One region of the Streptomyces sp. NPDC042364 genome, then DNA from elsewhere that is predicted to be linked to it. Evidence: predicted binding sites of a transcription regulator. Region 1 holds the regulator's gene; each other region holds the start of a gene.
What was found. Region 1 encodes HrcA, which represses chaperone genes, less so after heat shock. Its sites were predicted from a motif close to TTNGCACTCNGNNNNNCNGAGTGCNAA; they were not measured.
Positions count from the first base shown of each region.

Region 2: the regulator HrcA is predicted to act here: its motif matches at 1,693-1,719, upstream of groES (co-chaperone GroES).
Region 3: the regulator HrcA is predicted to act here: its motif matches at 1,987-2,013, upstream of groL (chaperonin GroEL).

Region 1 covers NZ_JBWKAJ010000003.1:39,573-44,412, forward strand. Annotated here, with positions in the region: gene AC067N_RS06770 (nitronate monooxygenase) at 1-347, opposite strand, end outside; gene dnaJ (molecular chaperone DnaJ) at 471-1,607, opposite strand; gene hrcA (heat-inducible transcriptional repressor HrcA) at 1,608-2,624, opposite strand; gene AC067N_RS06785 (MBL fold metallo-hydrolase) at 2,940-3,677, shown strand; gene AC067N_RS06790 (DUF3097 domain-containing protein) at 3,720-4,529, shown strand; gene hemW (radical SAM family heme chaperone HemW) at 4,570-4,840, opposite strand, start outside.
Region 2 covers NZ_JBWKAJ010000010.1:224,444-229,283, reverse strand. Annotated here, with positions in the region: gene AC067N_RS21865 (THUMP-like domain-containing protein) at 1-331, opposite strand, end outside; gene AC067N_RS21860 (polysaccharide deacetylase family protein) at 603-1,649, shown strand; gene groES (co-chaperone GroES) at 1,819-2,127, shown strand; gene groL (chaperonin GroEL) at 2,286-3,914, shown strand; gene AC067N_RS21845 (ester cyclase) at 4,064-4,771, opposite strand.
Region 3 covers NZ_JBWKAJ010000005.1:334,091-338,930, reverse strand. Annotated here, with positions in the region: gene thrC (threonine synthase) at 1-729, shown strand, start outside; gene AC067N_RS13315 (MoaD/ThiS family protein) at 852-1,127, shown strand; gene AC067N_RS13310 (cold-shock protein) at 1,591-1,794, shown strand; gene groL (chaperonin GroEL) at 2,177-3,799, shown strand; gene AC067N_RS13300 (NADH:flavin oxidoreductase) at 4,015-4,840, shown strand, end outside.

The sequences.
Region 1 (4,840 bases):
AGCTTGGCCTCGTAGCCGTCGTCCCGCCCGCTGTCGGGGTCGCCCAGTTCCGTCTCGTACCAGGAGGCCTCACCGGCCAGCTGCTCCGCGTACACCTCGACGGCGGCGGGCTCCGCGTGCTCGGGCTGCGGCATGAACAGGTTCACGCCGAAGGGGCGTGAGGTGAGCGCCCGGAGCGCCTTGATCTCCTGGTACATCCCGTCGGCCGTCTTGTACCCGGCGGCCAGGAACCCCAGGCCCCCGGCCTCGGACACGGCGGCGGCCAGTGGCGGGACGGAGACACCGCCCGCCATCGGGGCCTGCACGATCGGGAGGGGAAAGAGATCGGTCAGTGCGGAGGAGGACATGGCCGCATGCTTTCACGTCCACGGACCGTCGCCGAATCGGGTGGGCGGACGGTCCGGCCGCGAGTGGTTCGTGGTGGAACCGCACGACCGGCCCTCACCCACCCGCAGCCGGACGACCCACGGTCAGCGCCCGTTGAACGCGTCCTTCAGCCGCGAGAACAGCCCCTGCTGCCCCGGCTGGAACTGCCCCGTCGGCCGCTCCTCGCCCCGCAGTGCCGCCAGCTGCCGCAGCAGCTGCTCCTGCTCGGGGTCGAGCTTCGTCGGCGTCTGCACCTCGACGTGGACGATGAGGTCGCCTCGGCCTCCGCCGCGCAGATGCGTGACACCGCGCCCGTGCAGCGGGATCGACTGACCGGACTGGGTGCCGGGCCGGATGTCGACCTCCTCCAGACCGTCCAGCGTCTCCAGCGGCACCTTCGTGCCGAGCGCCGCCGCGGTCATGGGGATCGTCACCGTGCAGTGCAGGTCGTCGCCGCGCCGCTGGAAGACGGCGTGCGGCAGCTCGTGGATCTCGACGTAGAGGTCACCGGCGGGACCGCCGCCGGGTCCGACCTCGCCCTCACCGGCGAGCTGGATGCGGGTGCCGTTGTCGACACCGGCCGGGATCTTCACCGTCAGCGTGCGCCGCGACCGCACCCGTCCGTCGCCCGCGCACTCGGGGCACGGGGTCGGGACGACGGTGCCGAAGCCCTGGCACTGCGGGCAGGGACGCGAGGTCATGACCTGGCCCAGGAAGGACCGCGTGACCTGCGAGACCTCGCCGCGGCCGCGGCACATGTCACAGGTCTGCGCGCTTGTGCCGGGGGCCGCGCCCTCGCCGCTGCAGGTGCCGCACACCACGGCCGTGTCGACCTGGATGTCCTTCGTCGTGCCGAAGGCGGCCTCGTCGAGGTCGACCTCCAGCCGGATCATCGCGTCCTGGCCGCGGCGCGTGCGCGACCGGGGGCCGCGCTGGGACGCCGTACCGAAGAAGGCGTCCATGATGTCCGAGAAGTTCCCGAAGCCACCGGCGCCGAAGCCGCCCGCGCCTCCGCCGCCCGCCTGGGACAGCGGGTCGCCGCCGAGGTCGTAGACCTGCTTCTTCTGCGGGTCCGAGAGAACCTCGTACGCGGCGTTGATCTCCTTGAACCGCTCCTGCGTCTTCGGATCGGGGTTGACGTCCGGGTGCAGCTCGCGAGCGAGCCTCCGGAACGCCTTCTTGATCTCGTCCTGGGACGCGTCGCGGCGCACGCCGAGTACGGCGTAGTAGTCCGTGGCCACTTAAGACTCCGCCAGGATCTGTCCGACGTACCGTGCCACCGCTCGTACCGCTCCCATCGTTCCCGGATAGTCCATGCGCGTAGGTCCGACCACGCCCAGTTTCGCGACTGCCTCGCCGCCCGAACCGTAGCCGACCGAGACGACGGACGTGGAGTTGAGTCCCTCATACGCGTTCTCGTGACCGATGCGGACGGTCATGCCCGAATCCCCCGCCTCCCCGAGCAACTTGAGGAGCACGACCTGTTCCTCCAGTGCTTCGAGGACGGGCCGGATCGTGAGGGGGAAGTCATGTCCGAAGCGGGTCAGATTGGCGGTGCCGCCGATCATCAGCCGCTCCTCGTTCTCCTCGACAAGGGTCTCCAGCAGCGTGGAGAGCACCGTCGAGACCGTACCCCGGTCCTCGACGTCGAACGCCTCCGGCAGGTCCTCGACCAGCCGGGGCACATCGGTGAACCGGCGGCCCGCGACCCGGCTGTTCAGCCGGGCGCGCAGATCCGCGAGAGACGTTTCTCCGAACGGCGCCGGGCAGTCGACCATCCGCTGCTCCACCCGGCCGGTGTCCGTGATCAGCACGAGCATCAGGCGGGCGGGGGCCAGCGACAGCAGTTCCACGTGCCGCACCGTCGATCGGGTGAGCGACGGGTACTGCACGACGGCGACCTGGCGGGTCAGCTGGGCGAGCAGCCGCACGGTCCGCGCGACCACGTCGTCCAGGTCGACGGCGCCGTCCAGGAAGTTCTGGATGGCGCGCCGCTCGGGCGCGGTCATCGGCTTGACACCGGCCAGCTTGTCGACGAAGAGCCGGTATCCCTTGTCGGTGGGGATGCGGCCCGCGCTGGTGTGGGGCTGGGCGATGTAGCCCTCGTCCTCCAGCGCCGCCATGTCGTTGCGGACCGTCGCCGGGGACACGCCGAGGTTGTGCCGCTCGGTGAGGGCCTTCGACCCCACCGGCTCCTCGGTGCCGACATAGTCCTGGACGATGGCGCGCAGCACCTGGAGCCTGCGTTCACTGAGCATTCGCGCACACCTCCAGCTCGTCTCCGCGCGACTTCCCCCTTGGCACTCGCCCGCGGCGAGTGCCAACACTCCCCGCCCAGTGTACGGCGGTGGGGTACGCCCCCGGCAAGGCCGGTCCAGCCATGTCGTGCCGAGGTGTACCGACCTGTCCGGCGATGTCGCACCGCTTTCCACCGACGGGTCCGGGCCCTTCGCGTGGCCGGCCGGCCACGCGGAGGGTGATGAGGAACACGGGGTGGCAGGGGCGGGAAGGTGCCGGGCGCCGCGGACACCGTACGGGGCACGGGCACGGCCACTGGGGGCTAGCTTCGGGTCATGACGGTGACTTGGAAAGAGTGCGGGTGGGAGGGTTTGGCGCCGCGGGTCGGACGGTGCCGCCTCCCCGGCTGGGACTGCACGGTGGGGCTGGTGGTCGGGGACGGCGCGGCCCTGATGATCGACGCGGGTTCGAGCCTGCGGGAAGGCGCGCGGTTGCGCGGCCAGGCGCGTGAGCTGCTGGGCGGCACCCGTGTGACACATCTCGCGCTCACCCACTCCCACTTCGACCATGTCTTCGGTGCGTCCGCGTTCTCCGGGGTGGAGGTCTTCGGCGCGGTGGGCCTGGACGGCGTCCTGGACGGCGGGCGGGACGGGCTGCGCGCCGACGCCGTGCGTCACGGGCTGCCCGTCGAGGACGCCGCCGAGGCGGCCGACCTGCTGGTACGCCCCCGTCATCACGTCTCGGGCGAGTGGACCCTGGACCTGGGCGACGGCCCCCAGGTGCTGCTGGCGAACGTCGGCCCCGGTCACACGCCCCACGACCTGGCGGTGCTGGTGCCCGGCTCGCCCACCGCCCCCGAGATCGTCTTCTGCGGGGACCTGGTGGAGGAGTCCGGCGAGCCCCAGGCCGGTCCGGACGCGGTCCCGTCCCACTGGCCGGCCGCCCTGGACCGGCTGCTGGAGCTGGGCGGCGAGGACGCGCTGTACGTGCCCGGGCACGGGGCGGTGGTCGACGCGGCGTTCGTACGGGCCCAACGCGATGCGCTCGCACGCCGCTTCGGCGTGTCGGGCTGAGCACGGGGGATTCCGGGCGCGGGTTCTCCTATCGTCATCCGAATGCGCCAGTACTCTCCGGACCTGACCCCGCCGTGGAAGAAGCCCAAGCCGGTTCCCGAGGTCCCGGCCGATCCGGGCCTGGTGGTCGAGGAGGCCGACACCGGTTTCTGCGGCGCGGTGATCCGCTGCGAGGCGGGCACGGTGACCCTGGAGGACCGCTTCGGCAAGCACCGGGTGTTCCCGCTGGAGCCGCGGGGGTTCCTGCTGGAGGGGCGGGTGGTGACGCTGGTGCGCCCCTCGTCCGCCGCTCCGCCCCGTCCGACCCGTACCGCGTCCGGCTCGGTCGCCGTCCCCGGCGCCCGCGCGCGGGTGGCCCGCGCCGGCCGCATCTACGTGGAGGGCCGCCACGACGCCGAACTGGTCGAGAAGGTCTGGGGCGACGACCTGCGGATCGAGGGCGTGGTGGTGGAGTACCTGGAGGGTGTGGACGACCTTCCGGCGATCGTCGCGGACTTCGCCCCCGGCCCCGACGCGAGACTCGGCGTCCTGGTCGACCACCTGGTCCCCGGCAGCAAGGAGTCCCGCATCGCCGCGTCCGTGACCGGCGAACACGCCCTGGTCGTGGGCCACCCCTACATCGACGTCTGGGAGGCGGTGAAGCCGTCGTCCCTGGGCATCGAGGCGTGGCCGCGGGTGCCCCGCGGGCAGGACTGGAAGACGGGGGTGTGCCGGGCCCTGGGATGGCCGGAGAACACCGGTGCGGCGTGGCAGCGGATCCTGGGGAGTGTGCGGTCCTACAGGGATCTGGAGCCGGCGCTGCTGGGACGGGTGGAGGAACTGATCGACTTCGTCACGGACGGCGAAGGGTAGGCGGTCGGTCCACAACAGGCCGGACGGCGACCGGCAGTGGTCAGTCCACGAGGTCGCGGACCACCGCGTCGGCGAGGAGGCGGCCCCGCAGGGTCAGGACCGCGCGACCCGCGTCGTACGGCCCCCGCGCCAGCAGCCCGTCGGTGAGCGCCCGGTGTGCGGCCGCGCGCCCGTCCTCCCGCAACAGGTCCAGCGGCACACCTTCGCGCAGCCTCAGCTCCAGCAGGATCCGCTCGACCCGGCGGTCCTCGTCCGACAGCAGTTCACGTCCCGCTCCCGGCGACCTCCCGGCGGCCAGCGCCGCCGCGTAC
Region 2 (4,840 bases), on a different contig from region 1:
CGCAGCACAGATCGGCGACCGACCGCACGCCGAGCGCCCGGAAGCACTCCGCGCGGTACGTGGCCACACTCGTCCGCGTCGACTGCTCGACCCCGTTCGGCGTGAAGAACATCCGCGCCGCGTCCTCGGCCCCGAACTTGGCCACGGCCCGCTGCCGCAGCCGCGCCTGGGCGATGGCCGCCGAGACGAGTTCCGCCGGGTGCCTGCGCCGCAGCCGGGTCGCCACGGCCAGCTCCCGGGCCGGTTCCACACCGCGCACCTCGTCGAGGAGGGCGCGGCCCTCGGGAGTCAGCAGGGGGGCGAGGGCGGAGTCGGGGGAGAGGTCGTTCACCGGGCCATTGTGGGCCACTCGGTGGACGGCGTGCCGGGTGGTGGGCGGTGTCAGCCGAAGCGGCCGTGCGCGCCCTGCGAGGATGCGGCGCCATGCGACTCGTGCGACGAGATGACGAAACGAGGGTGAAGCGGGCGAGTTTCTGCACACCGTGCGCGGCCGAGGCGTGCGGCCACCGGGTGACGGACCGCGGCTACGCACCGGCCCGCCCACAGGACCGCCCGTGACCGCCCGTGGCCTCCGCCCCTCGACTCGCCCCCCGACCCGCTCCTTGAGCCGTCCCTTCCCCCTCGCCCTGGCCGCCGCCACCGCCCTCCTCCTCACCTCCTGCGCCGCCCACCCGGCCCCGCGGCCCACCCCGCCGTCGGACGCGCCGGCGGCGAGGGCGACGGCGCCCTCGGCCCCCCGGCCGTCCGGCGACGAGCAGGCCGGCGTCCGCTCGGGGGGGCCGGGTTCCGATGGGAGCCGGGGCGGTTCCAGGGTGCCGGGCGCTGGTCCGGGCGAAGCCTCCGGCCCCGGCGCCCCCGCCGCCCGGCCGCCCGGCCGGACCACCCAAGGGCCCCGTCGCCACGCCCGGCCACCCGCGTACCGTCGCTGGGGGCTCGCCGCCCCGCTCGCCCGTGCCCCCGAGAACCCCGACCGGCCACCCGCGCCCCGAGCCGTACGCCCCGGCCTTCCTCCCGTCGTCGACCGTGTCGCGACCCGCGACAAGGTGGTGTTCCTGACGTACGACGACGGGGCGGAGAAAGACCCGCGGTTCGTGCGGATGGTGCGGGAGCTGCGGTTGCCGGTCAGCATGTTCCTCACGGACAGCGTCGTCGGCCCGGGCTACGGCCACTTCGCCCGGCTCCGCGCGGTCGGCGCCACCGTGCAGAACCACACCCTCGACCACATCGCCCTGCGCGGCCTGCCGTACGCCGGGCAGCGGGCCGAGATCTGCGGTCAGCAGGACAAGCTGAAGCAGCGCTTCGGAATCCGCCCCACCCTGTTCCGCCCGCCGTACGGCGTCTACGACACCACCACACTCCGCGCCGCCGCCGACTGCGGCATCGCGGCCGTCGTCCTGTGGCGCGTGTCCGCGCAGCACACCGGTCTCCGCCACGCCGCCGGCGAGCGCCTCCGCCCCGGCGACATCGTCCACGCCCACTTCACGGGCCCGGACCCGCGCAACGGCACCACCCTCACCGGGATGACCACGGGGCTCCTGCGCCGTATCCAGGAACAAGGCCTGACGGTGGGTCGTTTGGAGGATTACCTGCCAGGGGCGGAACCTCGCGGCAACCCGGGGTCCCGCACCACGCCACGCGGTCGCAATTAGCAGTCCGCTTGACCGAGTGCTAACCGCGGTCATAGTCTCAGGTCTGGCACTCCCCCCTGGAGAGTGCCAACTACGCGACGGGCAGGTCCGGCACCCGCGACGACGGATCCACCTGGTCGCCACCTCAGACAGTTAACCCCGTGAGATCTCCGAAGGGGGAGGTCGGATCGTGACGACCACCAGCTCCAAGGTTGCCATCAAGCCGCTCGAGGACCGCATCGTGGTCCAGCCGCTCGACGCCGAGCAGACCACCGCCTCTGGCCTGGTCATCCCGGACACCGCCAAGGAGAAGCCCCAGGAGGGCGTCGTCCTGGCCGTCGGCCCGGGCCGCTTCGAGAACGGCGAGCGCCTGCCGCTCGACGTCAAGACCGGCGACATCGTGCTGTACAGCAAGTACGGCGGCACCGAGGTGAAGTACAACGGCGAGGAGTACCTCGTCCTCTCGGCTCGCGACGTGCTCGCGATCATCGAGAAGTAGTTCACCTCTCGCGAGGCAGCCCCGCCGCCCACAGCGGCGCGTCACTTCGCGAACACATTGCTTTGAGCTGCGCCCCTGGCCCCCGCGACCACTAAAAAGCCGGGCGCCCGGGGCGCAGCCTGCATTCACCCGAGATTTCCGAGAGGGCTCCCGCTGCCATGGCGAAGATCCTGAAGTTCGACGAGGACGCCCGTCGCGCCCTCGAGCGCGGCGTCAACAAGCTTGCCGACACGGTCAAGGTGACGATCGGCCCCAAGGGCCGCAACGTCGTCATCGACAAGAAGTTCGGCGCCCCCACCATCACCAACGACGGTGTGACCATCGCCCGCGAGGTCGAGATCGAGGACCCGTACGAGAACCTCGGCGCGCAGCTCGTGAAGGAGGTGGCGACCAAGACCAACGACATCGCTGGTGACGGCACCACCACCGCCACCGTGCTCGCCCAGGCGCTGGTGCGCGAGGGCCTGAAGAACGTCGCCGCGGGTGCCTCCCCGGCCGCCCTGAAGAAGGGCATCGACGCCGCCGTCGCCGCGGTCTCCGAGGACCTGCTCGCGTCGGCCCGCCCGATCGACGAGAAGTCCGACATCGCCGCCGTCGCCGCGCTGTCCGCCCAGGACCAGCAGGTCGGCGAGCTGATCGCCGAGGCGATGGACAAGGTCGGCAAGGACGGTGTCATCACCGTCGAGGAGTCCAACACCTTCGGTCTGGAGCTGGACTTCACCGAGGGCATGGCCTTCGACAAGGGCTACCTGTCGCCGTACTTCGTCACGGACCAGGAGCGCATGGAGGCCGTCCTCGACGAGCCGTACATCCTCATCCACCAGGGCAAGATCGGCGCCATCGCCGACCTGCTGCCGCTGCTGGAGAAGATCATCCAGACCAACGCCTCGAAGCCGCTGCTGATCATCGCCGAGGACGTCGAGGGCGAGGCCCTCTCCACCCTCGTCGTCAACAAGATCCGCGGCACGTTCAACGCCGTGGCCGTCAAGGCCCCCGGCTTCGGCGACCGCCGCAAGGCGATGCTGCAGGACATGGCCGTCCTCACCGGCGCCACCGTCATCTCCGAGGAGGTCGGCCTCAAGCTCGACCAGGTCGGCATCGACGTGCTCGGCACCGCCCGCCGCGTCACCGTCACCAAGGACGACACCACGATCGTCGACGGCGCCGGCAACTCCGAGGACGTCCAGGGCCGCGTCGCCCAGATCAAGTCCGAGATCGAGAACACCGACTCCGACTGGGACCGCGAGAAGCTCCAGGAGCGCCTCGCGAAGCTGGCCGGCGGCGTGTGCGTGATCAAGGTCGGCGCCGCCACCGAGGTGGAGCTGAAGGAGAAGAAGCACCGTCTGGAGGACGCCATCTCCGCGACCCGCGCCGCGGTCGAGGAGGGCATCGTCTCCGGTGGTGGCTCCGCGCTCGTCCACGCCGTGAAGGTCCTCGAGGGCAACCTCGGCAAGGAGGGCGACGAGGCCACCGGTGTCTCCGTCGTCCGCAAGGCCGCCGTCGAGCCGCTGCGCTGGATCGCCGAGAACGCCGGCCTGGAGGGCTACGTCATCGTCTCCAAGGTCGCCGAGCTGGAGAAGGGCAGCGGTTACAACGCCGCCACCGGCGAGTACGGCGACCTGGTCAAGGCCGGCGTCATCGACCCGGTCAAGGTCACCCGCTCCGCCCTGGAGAACGCCGCCTCCATCGCCTCCCTCCTCCTGACGACCGAGACCCTGGTCGTCGAGAAGAAGGAAGAGGAGCCGGCCGACGCGGGCCACGGCCACGGTCACGGCCACTCCCACTGAGGCAGCGCCGCCCCTCGGGGCGGACACCGCCCACCGAGGCGGACGCCTGAGAGAAGCCCCCGTTCCGCCCGCCGGAACGGGGGCTTCTCCCGTGCACGGTGCACATGTGCCCTATCGGTCTCCCCCGACGCTCCCGGCAGCCGCCCGGTCTACCGCTCCAGTCCCTCCAGAGCCCCCAGCTGCGCCATCAGCGCGAGCCGGTCGTACTGCCACCACCCCTCGGCGAGCTTCCCGTCCGGCGAGCAGCGATGGATGGTCGTCCCGGTCATGGAGACCTTCCTCCCGGTGGGCGCGATACCGAGGAACTCGCCCTTGTGCGTGGCGTTCCACGTCCACCGCGTGCACACCCGGTCACCCTGGGCCATCTGGTCCTCGATGGTGAACGAGAAGTCGAAGCCCGCCCGCCACATCTCGAACTCACGCCGGGCCGCGTCCATGCCGATCACGTCCTGCGGGTTGGCCGGGTCGTGGTCGTGATAGTCCTCCACCAGCAGATCGTTCATCGCCGGCAGCTCCCCCCGCGTGCCCAGCGTCCCGAAGAACCTCCGCGCGGTGTCCGCGTTCAGCTGCTCGTCCCGCACCACGTCCAGATCCGTGAAGGTCGGCATCTCGTCGCAGAGCGCCACCATCTCGTTGAAGATCCGGTCCGTCTCCGGCAGCTGGGAGTTCCGCATGGCCTCCTCGTACGACGGGAACTCCACGATCTCGACGAAGTGCCCCTCGTCGGACCGGTCCTTCCCGATCATGCTGTGCGTCGCCGTCCGCTTTCCCCTGGTCTGCTCGACCCACCTGTCCATCAGCCGGTCCATCTCCTCGAACCGGCTCGTCCTGCAGTCGATGAGCTGCACAAACGTCACAAGACCACCTCCGGCCCCCCTGGCTCCGGTCGGACGCCTCCATTCTCCTCCCGCACCGCCTGCCTCTCA
Region 3 (4,840 bases), on a different contig from region 1:
GCCGTCTACGGCGGTGAGCTGGTCGGCATCGAGGGCAACTACGACGACGTGAACCGCTTCTGCTCCGAGCTGATCGGCGACCCGGCCGGCGAGGGCTGGGGCTTCGTGAACGTCAACCTCCGGCCGTACTACGCCGAGGGCTCCAAGACCCTCGCGTACGAGATCTGCGAGCAGCTCGGCTGGAAGCTGCCGGACCAGCTGGTCGTGCCGATCGCCTCCGGCTCGCAGCTCACGAAGATCGACAAGGGCCTCCAGGAGCTGATCAAGCTCGGTCTCGTCGAGGACAGGCCGTACAAGATCTTCGGTGCGCAGGCCGAGGGCTGCTCGCCGGTGTCCGTCGCGTACAAGACCGGCCATGACGTCGTCCGGCCGCAGAAGCCGGACACGATCGCCAAGTCGCTGGCGATCGGCAACCCCGCGGACGGTCCGTACGTCCTGGACATCGCCCGGCGGACCGGCGGTGCCGTGGAGGACGTGACCGACGAGCAGATCGTCGACGCGATCAAGCTGCTCGCGCGGACCGAGGGGATCTTCGCGGAGACCGCGGGCGGCGTGACCGTCGGCGTCACGAGGAAGCTGATCGAGAACGGGCTGCTGGACCCCGCGCTCACGACGGTCGTCCTCAACACGGGCGACGGTCTGAAGACGCTGGACGCGGTGGCCGGGACGGGGCTCACGGCCACCATTCGGCCCAACCTCGACTCGTTCCGTGAAGCCGGGCTCGTGTAAGGCCTGTCAGTCGTTCGTCCGCGGGCCTGCGGGGGCCGGTCGCGCCCACGCCGGCGGCGGCCGCAGATCCCCCACAGCCCCGCGCCCCCAGCTCTCCCGCACATACCCGGAGGTCACAAGTCATGAGCGTCAGCGTCCGCATCCCCACCATCCTTCGCACCTACACCGGCGGCCAGGCCGAGGTGCAGGCCGAAGGCGCCACCCTCGCCGAGGTCATCGCGGACCTGGAGAAGAACCACACCGGGATCGCCGCGCGCGTCCTCGACGACCAGGGGAAGCTGCGGCGGTTCGTGAACGTGTACGTGAACGACGACGACGTGCGGTTCGAGCAGGGCCTGGAGACGGCCACGCCGGACGGAGCGGGCGTGTCGATCATCCCCGCCGTCGCCGGCGGCTGATCCCCGTTCCGTACCCGCCGGTAGTAACCGTCGGTAACGTTGATTACGGATTGTTCATCGAATTGCCTCCTCCGCGAGAGAAGCGGAGGGGGCAATTCTCTATGGTTGAGCACGGTACAGTTGGGGAACCCGGTCCGATCGCCGTTCTGATTTCATGCCGGACGCATATCCAATCGCGCCGCACGCCCTATATGAAGTAGCCAAAGTCTGTAGGGCTTTTGCGCGTTTTGTGGCCTTTATGGGGCCCGACTTGCCCTGAAGTCAGCGGAATTGTTCGTACATTCCCGACCGGGCGTGTCCAGATTTTCTCGTCCGATTGACCTGTTGCAGACGGCAGTTGGGCAGATACATTCAGCCGCGGTCGACGCGTTCCGGCGCACACCCCCAACCGTTGGGGGGTGAGGTCTGACCCGGATCCGCGAAGTGTGGATCTGTGCAAGGGCCAGTAATAGGGGAGTTAGGCATGGCTCAGGGCACCGTCAAGTGGTTCAACGCGGAGAAGGGGTACGGCTTCATCGCGGTCGACGGTGGTGCGGATGTATTCGTCCACTACAGCGCGATCCAGATGGACGGTTACCGCACCCTGGAAGAGGGCCAGCGGGTCGAGTTCGAGATCTCGCAGGGTCAGAAGGGCCCGCAGGCGGACATGGTCCGTCTCGCAGGCTGAAGCAACGCGCCGGTTAGCAGCGACGTTCTTCGTTCTTCTCGGAGGGTCCGCGCCCCGTACTCGGGGTGCGGACCCTTCCGCGTGTCCGGATCGCCCGTCGAGCCGCCGGCCGGGTCGCCCGCCGGCGGTCGCACGGGCGGGGCGCCGACCCGGCGCGTAGGGGCGCGTTCACCTGCGGATCATCCGGAGGCGCTTGCACTCGACCATGCCGAGTGCTAATCATTGGCGTTAGCACTCTGAAGGTGAGAGTGACAACGAAGGACCGGGTCGGTGAGGCCCGCAGGCCAGGTGGGGCAAGGAACCACGGGGCAGGCGAGCCGTCCGTCGCGGGCGCGGGCGCGGTCCGAAGGAATCACCCCCAGTCCTGGAGGGACCACTTCACATGGCCAAGATCATCGCGTTCGACGAGGAGGCGCGGCGCGGCCTCGAGCGCGGCATGAACCAGCTCGCGGACGCCGTCAAGGTGACGCTCGGCCCCAAGGGTCGCAACGTCGTCCTCGAGAAGAAGTGGGGCGCCCCCACGATCACCAACGATGGTGTGTCCATCGCCAAGGAGATCGAGCTCGAGGACCCGTACGAGAAGATCGGCGCCGAGCTGGTCAAGGAAGTCGCCAAGAAGACGGACGACGTCGCCGGTGACGGTACGACCACCGCGACCGTCCTCGCCCAGGCGCTCGTACGCGAGGGCCTGCGCAACGTCGCCGCCGGTGCCAACCCGATGGCCCTGAAGCGCGGTATCGAGAAGGCCGTCGAGGCCGTCTCCGGTGCGCTGCTCGACCAGGCCAAGGAGGTCGAGACCAAGGAGCAGATCGCCTCCACGGCCTCCATCTCCGCCGCCGACACCCAGATCGGCGAGCTGATCGCCGAGGCCATGGACAAGGTCGGCAAGGAAGGCGTCATCACCGTCGAGGAGTCGCAGACCTTCGGTCTGGAGCTCGAGCTCACCGAGGGCATGCGCTTCGACAAGGGCTACATCTCGGCGTACTTCGCCACCGACATGGAGCGCATGGAGGCGGTGCTCGAGGACCCCTACATCCTCATCGCCAACTCCAAGGTCTCCAACGTCAAGGACCTGCTCCCGCTCCTGGAGAAGGTCATGCAGTCGGGCAAGCCGCTGCTGATCATCGCCGAGGACGTCGAGGGCGAGGCCCTGTCGACCCTGGTCGTCAACAAGATCCGCGGCACCTTCAAGTCCGTCGCCGTCAAGGCCCCGGGCTTCGGTGACCGCCGCAAGGCCATGCTCGGCGACATCGCCATCCTCACGGGCGGCGAGGTCATCTCCGAGGAGGTCGGCCTCAAGCTGGAGAACGCGACCCTGGACCTCCTGGGCCGCGCCCGCAAGGTCGTCATCACCAAGGACGAGACCACGATCGTCGACGGCGCCGGCTCCGCCGACCAGGTCGCCGGCCGCGTGAACCAGATCCGCGCCGAGATCGAGAACAGCGACTCCGACTACGACCGCGAGAAGCTCCAGGAGCGCCTGGCGAAGCTCGCGGGCGGCGTGGCCGTCATCAAGGCCGGTGCCGCGACCGAGGTCGAGCTCAAGGAGCGCAAGCACCGCATCGAGGACGCCGTCCGCAACGCGAAGGCGGCCGTCGAGGAGGGCATCGTCGCCGGTGGTGGCGTGGCCCTGCTCCAGGCCTCCCAGGTCTTCGAGAAGCTGGAGCTGGAGGGTGACGAGGCGACCGGCGCCAACGCCGTGAAGCTCGCCCTGGAGGCCCCGCTCAAGCAGATCGCCGTCAACGGTGGTCTCGAGGGCGGCGTCGTCGTGGAGAAGGTCCGCAACCTCCAGGTCGGCCACGGCCTGAACGCCGCGACCGGTGAGTACGTCGACATGATCGCCTCCGGCATCATCGACCCGGCGAAGGTGACGCGTTCCGCCCTGCAGAACGCCGCGTCCATCGCCGCGCTGTTCCTCACCACCGAGGCCGTCATCGCCGACAAGCCGGAGAAGGCCGCCGCGCCCGCCGGTGGCGGCATGCCGGGCGGTGACATGGACTTCTGAGCCTCCTCGTAGTTCGTAGCGAGAAGGTTCGGACCCGGTCCGTCAGTACCGAGGGCGGCACTCCCTGTTCCGACAGGGGGTGCCGCCCTCGGGCGTGTCCGGGGTCACACAAGCCGCCGGTCCTCAGTGGAATGCCGTGGCGAGCGGGGAGGTTGACGAGTACAGCGATCCATGCACATGCATATAGCGCCCCGATCTCTCCGAGGAGTCCCCACGTGACCACCGCGTCCACCTCCCGCGCCGCCGACGTTCTGTCCCGGCCCGTCAAGATCAACGGTCTGACCGTTCCGAACCGGATCGCCATGGCGCCCATGACGCGGGTCTTCTCGCCCGGCGGTGTGCCGGGTGCGGACGTGGCCTCGTACTACGGCCGGCGGGCCGCCGCGGGTGTCGGCCTGATCGTGACCGAGGGCACCTACGTCGGGCACGAGACCGCCGGTGACCTGGACGGCGTGCCGCGCTTCGCCGGTGAGGAGCAGCTCGCCGGGTGGGCGAAGGTCGCCGAGGCCGTGCACGCCGGCGGCGGCACGATCGTGCCGCAGCTGTGGCACATCGGCACCGTCCGCCAGCAGGGCAAGCTCTTCCCCGACGCCCCGATTCTCGGCCCCTCCGGTCTGCGGGTCGACGGCACGCCCGCCGAGGGTGGCCGCGCCATGACGCAGGCCGACATCGACGAGGTCGTGGCGGCGTTCGCCAAGTCCGCCGCCGACGCCGAGCGCGTCGGCATGGACGGCGTCGAGATCCACGGCGCCCACGGTTACCTCGTCGACCAGTTCCTCTGGGAGCGCACCAACCGCCGCACCGACGCCTACGGCGGTGACCTCGTCGCCCGCACCAAGTTCGCGGCCGAGATCGTGGCGGCCGTACGGGCCTCCGTGTCCCCCGACTTCCCCGTCATCTTCCGCTACTCCCAGTGGAAGCAGGAGGCGTACGACGCGCGCCTCGCCGAGACGCCGCAGGAGCTGGAGGCGCTGCTGAGCCCGCTCGTCGCGGCCGGTGTCGACGCGTTCCACGCCTCCACGCGCCGCTACTGGCAGGCGG